3 regions of the Candidatus Pelagibacter ubique HTCC1062 genome follow, and region 2 is predicted to be linked to each of the others. Evidence: riboswitches for the same ligand, from Rfam matches in the RefSeq annotation. Region 2 holds a riboswitch; each other region holds the start of a gene.
What was found. Region 2 has a riboswitch for S-adenosylmethionine ahead of SAR11_RS05890 (homocysteine S-methyltransferase family protein). Riboswitches for the same ligand answer to the same signal wherever they lie in the genome.

Region 1 (3,279 bases), 400 kb from region 2:
TAAGACACAAACGGGCTATACAATAGGGGGTGTCTCACCTGTTGGGCATTTAGAGAGAATTGAAATTATAATAGACAATTCTTTAGAAAGGTTTAATGAATTGTTTGCTGCAGCTGGACATCCAAACTGTGTATTTAAAACAAACTATAACGATATTCAAAAGATTACGAATGGAAAAGTTGAAGATATAATTGAATGAGACAACCTAGATTAATTGATTATACATTATTAGTAGTTTTAGCTTTAATATGGGCATCAGCTTTTTTTAATATCAAAATTGCAACAGAATCTTTTGGACCAATTACAATTGCATTCTTGAGAGTTTTTTTTGGATCAATTCCAGTATTATTATTATGCTTTTATAAAAAAATTAAGATTGAAGCATTTTCCAAAGATTGGTATTGGTTTGCTATAATAGGATTTGTCAATTTGGTATTACCTTTTTTCTTAATAGCTTACGGTGTAAAATCTGTACAAAGTAATTTGGCAGCAATCTTAATGTCAACAACACCCTTGAGTTCAACAATATTGGGTCACTTTTATACAAAAAATGAAAAGTTCAATTTAGTTAAAACTTTTGGAATACTAATTGGTTTTTCAGGTATTATTTATTTGTTTTCAGATAATTTATTAATAAATGATAGTAATTTTATTTCTGCGTTATTAATATTGCTTGGGTCAACTTGTTATGTTATTGGAGGAGTTTTAACTCTTAAAATTAGTAAGAAAAAAAATGAAAATGTAACAGGCTCTATATTAATTTGGGCTATCCTAATTTTAATACCATTTGTTTATTTTATTGAAAAACCATGGAATTCAATTCCAAGCATTGAATCTACAATATCAGTAGTTTATTTAGGAATGGTTTCAACAGGTGTTGCTTGGTTGCTAAGATTTAAAATTCTAAAAGATAATGGTCTTATATTTCAATCACAAGTCTCTTACTTAATTCCAATATTCGGTACTATATTGAGTTATATTTTTTTAAAAGAAATAATAACACCTAAAATTTTATTATCTTTATTAGCAGTTGTTGTTGGAATTTACTTTGTTAAAAAAGCAGATCAAAAAAAAACTACTTAAACTGAACCATTTCTTTAATATGAGATGGTCTTGTTTCGCAACATCCACCTAAAATAGTAGCACCAGCATTTTTAAATTTTTTAACAAAATTTGCCATCAATTCGGGTGTTAAATCTTTTCTTTGACCCAAAAATTCATTTGGGTTACCAGTTTTACTGACATTATAACTATTAGTATAACCATCTTTAGGATTAGTTGTCACAAAAGCATTAAGCTTAAATCCAAACGGAACACCTAAATTTTTTACTTCTTCTAAATTTTCATAAAAGTTTTCAGGTGAAACACAGGATAAAATTAATCCTAGTAAATTATTATGTTTAATATTGTTAATAATATCTGATATTTTTTCACCACTTGGAAGATTTATTCCTTCAGAAATGTGAGCACCTATTAAGTATGGCTTATTAAATTCTTCAATTGCTTCAATTGCTAATTTAAACTCTTTTACACTAGACAAAACATCTAAGTAAAAAAAATCAATATAAGGATCTAATAATTTTGCTTGATCATAAAAATTTTGCTTAATTTCATCATCTGGTCTTGTATCTTCTTCGTATGTTAAATATTGAGGTGGAAGACCGCCTGCAATTAACACGTTAGGATGTTGTTCTTTAGCTTTCTGAGCTATTTCACCAGCTTTTTTGTTTAAGTATTCAAACTTATCTTCAATTTTATTATCACGTAATCTTATTCGTCTAGTAGTAAAGGTTGCTGTAACAATAACTTCAGCACCCGCTTTAATAAAGTCTAAATGTGTGTCTAGTAAGAGTTGATGGTATTCTTCTTTTAAAACAGCATTTGCACTCCACAATGTGCCGTTTGGCTTCATACCACGAGCTAACAATTCTTGTCCCATACCACCATCTAAAATTCGTGTTGTTTTAAAAAAATTAATATCCATTTTTATTCCTTACTTTTTTAGTGCTTTAGCTCTATGCAAGGTGCACAATACAGTTCAACTACCTTTACCAATTATATAATGATTTCCTTTTTAGCAGTTAGCACCTGCAATATGGATCAAATCGGTAAAATATTTATATATCTATTAGACTGATTAGTAAATCACTTCTTGAATAATATTTTAGCATTAAATGAGAAGGATCTTCTCTCACCATCAACGTTAAATGGATAAGCTGTGTGCATTAAATAATTTGGAAAAATCAATAGGTCTCCTAATTTAGGGTTTAAATTATAGATACTTTTACTTAAAAAGTTTTTTTGACCATTAATAAAATCAATAGTTCCATTAGTTTTAATCTTTTTATTCTTAACTAATTTATTTTGATTCATATCTTTTGGGATTTTAAGATATCCAACACCTGACAGTTGTCCTTCATGATAATGAATTGGATTATATTCATTTTTTAATTGCCTAACCACCCATAGATTTATTATCTTAATTTCTTTAATTTTTTTAACGCCTGACTTATCAAGGTAAACTTTAATATTTTTTAGTAATTCTTTAGACAAACTCTTATTAATTAAAGTTTTGGGTATCTTAATTTCATTCCTAATTTGACTTGCAAGTTTAGAGCTATAATCATTTTTTTTAGATAATTGAGACTTATCAATGTGATTATTTAATATAGTAATAATTTTTTTGGATAACTTTGTTTTTCCTATAGTGGGTCCAAATGCTCTAAATGTTTTCATAATCTTTCTATAATAATTTAATACTTCTGTTATGCAAACAACTTCAGTCCCATTCGAATAGCGACAAATATGACAAGTCCTGATGTCACTAGAGCTAATATTCTTGCAGGAAAAATTTTAAGATTTAAATAGTTTCCAAGCTGGCCGCCTATTAAAACAAAAAAAAATAATGGCCAATAATCATAAATTCCATTTATTGTTGATGCCTTTGTAAATTGGCCAGCAAGTCCTGATAAAGAATTAATCAGTATGAATAATGATGCTGCTGTTGCAATGTTTTTTGCTTTATCTACTCTAATTAATAACAATATAGGGCTTAAGAAAATTCCACCACCAATTCCAACTACACCAGACACAAATCCAATAGATGCACCAATTAATATTGATAATATTTTTGGTATCTTTTTATAAACTTCAATTTTTTGATCAAAAGATTGAAATTTCATGAGAAGTAGAACTCCTGCTAGTGCTAAGACTAAAAAAAGTAAAATTTCAAAAATTTCTTTATCTACTGATAAAGATCCTCCTATGAATGCAAGTGGC
Region 2 (3,279 bases):
AATTTCAAGTGATCTTGAACGTATTGGTGATTTAGCAAAAAGTGTTGCTAAAAAGATCAAACCTTTACCACGCGATCTTCCAGAAGAGTTAATTGCCAGTTTAAAAAGATTAGGGGAGTTAGTTCAAAGACAATTGAAAGATGTTTTGGATGCTTATCTTAACCAGTCAAAAGAAGCTGCTGTTAAAATTTGGAAATCAGATGAGAGAGTAGATGATTTAACACATATCGCAATGAACGAAGTTGCAAATTTCTTAAGCAAAGATAAAAAAAATTTAGATCTAGCAACACACTTATTGTTTGTGACTAAAAATATTGAAAGAGCAGGAGATCATATTACTAATATCGCTGAAGCTTTATTTTATCTAATCGAGGGAGAGCATATTGAAGGAGCAAGACCTAAAGGTAAAGATTTTGATCCAAACTAATGAGCGTTAGCATTCATATTGTAGAAGACGAACAACCCATTATCACTTTAGTTAAATATAACCTTGAAAAAGAAGGTTATAAAGTTTCATCATCAGACAATGGCAATGAGGGTATTGAAGATATTAAAAAATTATTTCCTGATCTTGTTTTATTAGACTGGATGTTACCTGATTTTTCTGGCGTAGAAATTTGTAAAATTTTAAAAAAAGAAAAAAAATTTAAAGAAATTCCAATCATAATGCTTACTGCTAAGGGTGAGGATGAAGATAAGATTAAAGGGTTAAACTCTGGTGCAGATGATTACATCACCAAACCCTTTAGTTTCCCAGAATTACTTGCAAGAATAAAAGCGCTACTTCGAAGATCTAAGCCCTCATTAGTTTCTGATATTGTTGAATTCGAAGACCTTAAGGTGGATAGATTAACACGACGTGTTTTTAGAAAAAACAAAGAAATTCATTTGGGACCCAAGGAATATGATTTAATCAATTTTTTTATTAAAAACCCTAAACGTGTTTACTCAAGAGATCAAATTCTAGAGAATGTTTGGTCTGATAATATCAATGTTGAAACAAGAACAGTTGATGTTCATATAAGAAGACTTAGACAAAGTATTAATATTGATGGATTTAAAGAATTAATTAGAACCGTAAGATCAGCTGGCTATTCATTAAATTAGTAATGATTGTAGAAGCATAAAGACTTAAAATAATAATAATAAACTGAACATAGACACATGATTTAGGACTTGTTAAGGTCTGATTATGAAAGGTTATAGATTTATTACAAGTGACGACACTTCAGAATTTTGCCATCGTGTAACGGAGGCCATATCCAATGGATGGAAATTGTATGGTGAACCTAAAATGACTTTTGATAAAAAAAGAGGGGTCATGCGTTGTGCTCAAGCAGTTATAAAAAATTCACCTCAGAAAAAGTATTCCAAAAAGATGAAGCTATCATCGATATAAATGGCAGATCAGATAATACCCTTTGTTTATATGCTAGGGATACTCTTATTAGTACTCCCAGCTTTTCTACAATCTAACTCTAAATTAAAGCAATTCTTAACTAATCTTAGTATTTGGATTGTCATTATTCTCATAATTTTAACTATTATTTATTTTTTCAATTGACAGTTTGAGAGAAAGTTGATTATATTTAGTTGCGCTGATTTAAGTTAAATTGCAGAGCGCGTTACAAATCCTGCTAAAGCGACGCTTCAACCACCGCTTTAGACAGGTGGTTTTTTTTTATCTTTCATAAAATTAAGCCGGGCAGTTGAACCATATTGTGCGCCCTGCATTTGCTTAAGCACTAAAAAGGAGAAAAGAGGCCTATGAATATAACCTCTTATTATTTTGTGACCTTTTTTCTCCAAAACAAGAGGAAAAAAAATGAGCACAAATAAATTAAAAGAAAGATTAGATAAAGGACCGGTTATATGCGCAGAAGGTTTTTTATTTGAGATAGAAAGACGTGGCTACATGTCATCAGGGGAATTTGTCCCAATGGTGTCATTAGATCATCCTGAAGTTTTAGAGAACTTACATAGAGAATTTCAACACGCAGGATCTGATGTAGTTGAGGCCTTTACTTATAATGGACACAGAGAAAAAATGCGTGTTATTGGTAAGGAAGAACTTCTCGAACCACTAAATCGTTCAGCATTAAAAATTGCTAAAAAAGTAGCACTAGATACTCCTAAAGGATCAAAACCAAATTTGATGGCAGGTAATATTTCAAATTCAAATATCTGGAAACATAATGATCCACAATCTCAAAAAGAAGTTGAAGGAATGTTTACAGAGATGATTGGTTGGGCCGTTGAAGAAGGTGCTGATATGTTAATTGGTGAAACTTTTTATTATGCTGAAGAAGCTTTTAAAGCTTTAGAGATAATGAAAAAAACAGGTTTACCAACTGTATTAACCATATCCCCAATGGGTGAAAATAAAATGAGAGATGGAAAATCAGTTGTTGATACTTGTAAAGAGCTAGAGCAATTAGGGGCCGATGTTGTAGGTTTAAATTGTTTTAGAGGACCTGCTACTATGTTTCCTTTTTTAAAAGAAATTAGAAAAGCAGTTAAATGCCATGTTGGAGCTTTACCTATTCCTTATAGAACCAGTGAAGATTACCCAACATTTTTTAACCTACCGGACAGAAGTAATTGTGCATGTCCATCGCCTCATGGAAGAACGTTTCCAACAGCATTGGACCCACATTTTTGTAATAGATATGAAATAGGTAAATTTGCAAAAGACGCTTATGCCCTAGGCATTAATTATCTTGGAGTATGTTGTGGAGCAAACCCAATGTTGATTAGGGAAGTTGCTGAATCAATTGGTTTAACTGTTCCAGCAAGTAAATATCGAGAGAACATGGAAAATCATTTTATGTATGGAAAAAATAAAAGAATTCCAAAACATATGACTGAATATGGAGACAAAGCGTAAATAAATTAAGAAGGGCATTTAACTAAATTGTGCGCCTGACATATGTCGAAGCACTAAAACAGGAGAAAAAAAATGAGTAACAATCTAAAAGAAACAATAAGTAATCTACAGAAGGATTTTACAGCTAACCCAAAAAATGCTGTGGTCCAATATGAAAGCAATTCAATTCTTAAGGAAGGACTTCAATCTGTAGTCACTCTTAGAGAACATAAATTAGTTGTTGATGAACCCAAAAGTTTTGGTGGAAAAGATGAGGGACCCAGCCCAGTAGAGTTAATATTAGCAGCGTTAGCAACGTGTCAGGAGATAACCTATAAAGCATTTGCTACAGCAGCGGGTATTAATATTGAGAGTGTTAGTGTTAAATTAAAAGGTGAATTAGATCTTCAGGG
Region 3 (3,279 bases), 120 kb from region 2:
TGGAATAAGTGGTAAAAGTATTGATGTTGGGTAGCAACCTGGACATCCGATAATATTAAATTTCTTTAATTTGTCACCATTTATTTCTGGTAATGAATAAATTGATTTTTTAATATTTTTGACAGATCTGTGTTTTTGTTTGTACCATTTTAGATAATTTGATGCTTTATTAAGTCTAAAGTCTGCAGCTAAATCAATTAATATATTGTGTTTTAATAAATCATTTGAAATATCTTGTGCTTCACCATTAGGTAGAGCTGTAAAAACAAGGTCTATGTTTTTTAAAAGTTCTTTATTGTATCTAATAATTTTAGGTAATTTTTTTGAACTTAATGACTTTTCATAACTTGAAATATTTTTTCCAACAGACGTATTACCACAAAGATATTTAATGTTAACATTGCTGTGTTTAACTAATAATTTAATTAATTGAACACCAATATAACCTGTTGAACCAGCAACTAAAACATTAAGCTTAGGCATTTTTTTTATTATAACAGTTTAGAGTTAAAAAAGAATTATCTTTTCGAGAATTGGAAGCTTCTTCTTGCTTTTCTACGACCAGGTTTTTTTCTTTCAACCGATCTAGAGTCTCTAGTATTAAGCTTTTCTGTCTTAAGTACTGCTCTATTCTCTGAATCAAATAAGATTAATGCTTTAGCAATACCATGAACCATTGCACCAGCTTGACCTGTGTGACCACCACCTGCTACGCTACATCTTACATCATAATCAGTTGCTTGGTTTATAATCTCAAATGGTCTTGTGATTTGCATTTTGTGACTTCCGCTAGTGAAATACTCATCCATAGTTCTGCCATTAACGTAAATTTTGCCTGTACCTTTTTTCACCCAAATTTTTGCAATAGATTTTTTTCTTCTACCAGTTGCGTATTTACTATCTTTAAAATCTAATTTAATTTTAGGTTTTTTTGTAGATACTTTATTTGGTGTAGCTGTTGTTACCATATTAATTTCTTATTAAATTTTTACTGTTTAATTTACCTAGGTCTAAAAGTTTTGGGTTTTGTGCTGCATGAGGGTGTTCTTCACCAGCATAAATTTTTACTTTAGTTAACTGTTTTCTTCCTAGAACTCCCCCAGGTAACATTCTTTTAATAGCTAATTTTAATGTCTCGCCAGGTTTATTTTTTTCTAATAACTTTTCAGGAGTAATTTCTTTAATTCCACCTGGGTGACCAGTATGTCTATAATATTTTTTATCTTTAAATTTTTTTCCTGTGAACTTTGCTTGTTCAACATTTTTAACAACAACAAAATCACCATCATCCATATGAGGTGTAAAAGTTGTTTTATTTTTTCCTCTAACAATCATAGCAATAATAGAAGCTAATCTGCCAACTACAGCATTTTTAGCGTCTATCTCAAACCAGTTACTGTTTAAATCACCACTTTTTAGAAATTTTGTCATTGTGCGAGGATTAATACTATTATTAGATATAATGTCAATTTTATATTTCTCTTGCAATATCTTGCTTAAATGATATTTTTATATAGCCGATTTGTTCCTATTGCAGGCTAGTTATTGCTAAAAAGGATTTTTTAACCACATTATCGGTAGGCGCATTTGAACTGTATTGTACGCCTTGCATAAAGCAAAAGTACTAAAAAAGGAGTATTAAGATGAGTACAAAAAGACAAAACCCTGAGACTATAGCTATACATGGTGGTGATTATAGAAGTGATCCAACAACCAAAGCAGTAGCAGTTCCAATTTATAGAACAACATCGTATCAATTTGATAGTACTGAACATGCTGCAAATTTGTTTGCTCTTAAGGAATTTGGAAATATTTATACAAGAATAATGAATCCAACAAATGATGCTCTTGAAAAAAGAGTTGCTTCATTAGAAGGAGGATTAGCCTGTTTAACAGTAGCATCTGGACAAACCGCATCAACTTTTGCAATTTTAAACGTTGCACAAGCCGGAGATAATATAGTCAGCTCTACGGATTTATATGGAGGTACTATTTCGTTATTCACGCATACATTAAGTAAACTTGGTATTGAAGTTAGATATGCAGACCCTTCTGACCCAAAAAACTTTGAAAAAGCTGTTGATGATAAAACTAGAGCTTTTTATGGTGAGACTTTACCAAATCCTTATTTGAGAGTTTTTCCAATTAAAGAAGTTTCTGATATTGGTAAAAAATACAATATACCATTAATAATGGACAACACAGCTGCTCCTGTAATTTGCAAACCTTTAGAACATGGTGCTGCTGTAGTAGTTTATTCATTAACAAAATATATAGGTGGTCACGGTACAGTTGTAGGTGGAGCTTTAGTTGATGGAGGTAATTTTGATTGGACAGCTGATCCCAAAAGACAACCTTTATTTAACGAACCTGACGCAAGTTACGGTGGAGCTATATGGGGAAAAGTGGTTCCAGAATTGACTGGGGCTAATGTTTCTTTTGCAGTAAGAGCGCGGGTTACATTACTAAGAGATCTTGGTTCTGCCCTATCACCTGACAATGCATTTGGAATTATTCAAGGGCTTGAAACAGTTGCTCTTAGAATGAAACAACACTGCTCAAATGCATCAAAAGTTGTTGACTATTTAAAGAAAAATAAAGAAGTAACAAGAGTAATCTATCCAACAGAACATGAAGGTAAAATTGCTGATCGTGCTAAAAAATACCTTAATGAAGGAAATGGTGGTTTAGTTGGTATCGAGCTCAAAGGTGGTATTGAAGCAGGTAAGAGATTTATCGAGTCTTTAAAAATGTTTTATCATGTTGCAAATATTGGGGATGCAAGAAGTTTAGCAATTCATCCTGCAACAACAACTCATAGTCAGTTAACAGAAAAAGAATTGTTAGCCTCAGGTGTAACTCCTGGATACGTAAGATTATGTATTGGTATTGAGCATATAGATGACATTATTGAGGATTTAGACCAAGCTTTAAATAAATCTTCTAAAGGGAATTTGAAAGCAGTTAGTTAGAGTTTTTATATAATATCAAAAAATAAGAACTCAAAACTAATATTGAACCTAGCTGGTGTAGTGAAGCATATGTAATCTCTACACCAGAAATCAAAGTTATAATTCCTAAAAAAATTTGAAACAAGATAGCAACATCAAAAAATAATACATATTTAAAATCATATTGTTTTTTAAAATAGATAAAATTTAAAATGATTATAAAAAAAAGAAGCAAATATGCAGTTGATCTATGCAAAAATTGAATAATTGATGGGTTGTTAAATAATTGAGTAGTAATTAAATCACCATAACTAACATCATTTGGAAA

Region 1: linked by a shared signal. The riboswitch ahead of SAR11_RS03785 (homocysteine S-methyltransferase family protein) and the one ahead of SAR11_RS05890 (homocysteine S-methyltransferase family protein) in region 2 are both predicted to bind S-adenosylmethionine.
Region 3: linked by a shared signal. The riboswitch ahead of SAR11_RS05155 (O-acetylhomoserine aminocarboxypropyltransferase/cysteine synthase family protein) and the one ahead of SAR11_RS05890 (homocysteine S-methyltransferase family protein) in region 2 are both predicted to bind S-adenosylmethionine.

Annotation. Positions count from the first base shown of each region.
Region 1 is NC_007205.1:730,794-734,072, forward strand. Features, by position in the region: gene SAR11_RS03775 (YbaK/EbsC family protein) at 1-199, shown strand, start outside; gene SAR11_RS03780 (DMT family transporter) at 196-1,083, shown strand; gene SAR11_RS03785 (homocysteine S-methyltransferase family protein) at 1,076-1,984, opposite strand; SAM riboswitch class V at 1,994-2,057, opposite strand; gene SAR11_RS03790 (2OG-Fe(II) oxygenase family protein) at 2,146-2,736, opposite strand; gene SAR11_RS03795 (sulfite exporter TauE/SafE family protein) at 2,766-3,279, opposite strand, start outside.
Region 2 is NC_007205.1:1,125,839-1,129,117, reverse strand. Features, by position in the region: gene phoU (phosphate signaling complex protein PhoU) at 1-427, shown strand, start outside; gene phoB (phosphate regulon transcriptional regulator PhoB) at 427-1,107, shown strand; gene SAR11_RS05895 (DUF1737 domain-containing protein) at 1,193-1,399, shown strand; SAM riboswitch class V at 1,695-1,759, shown strand; gene SAR11_RS05890 (homocysteine S-methyltransferase family protein) at 1,826-2,887, shown strand; SAM riboswitch class V at 2,891-2,955, shown strand; gene SAR11_RS05885 (OsmC family protein) at 2,960-3,279, shown strand, end outside.
Region 3 is NC_007205.1:1,004,248-1,007,526, forward strand. Features, by position in the region: gene argC (N-acetyl-gamma-glutamyl-phosphate reductase) at 1-483, opposite strand, end outside; gene rpsI (30S ribosomal protein S9) at 519-968, opposite strand; gene rplM (50S ribosomal protein L13) at 970-1,431, opposite strand; SAM riboswitch class V at 1,571-1,639, shown strand; gene SAR11_RS05155 (O-acetylhomoserine aminocarboxypropyltransferase/cysteine synthase family protein) at 1,644-2,972, shown strand; gene SAR11_RS05160 (COX15/CtaA family protein) at 2,965-3,279, opposite strand, start outside.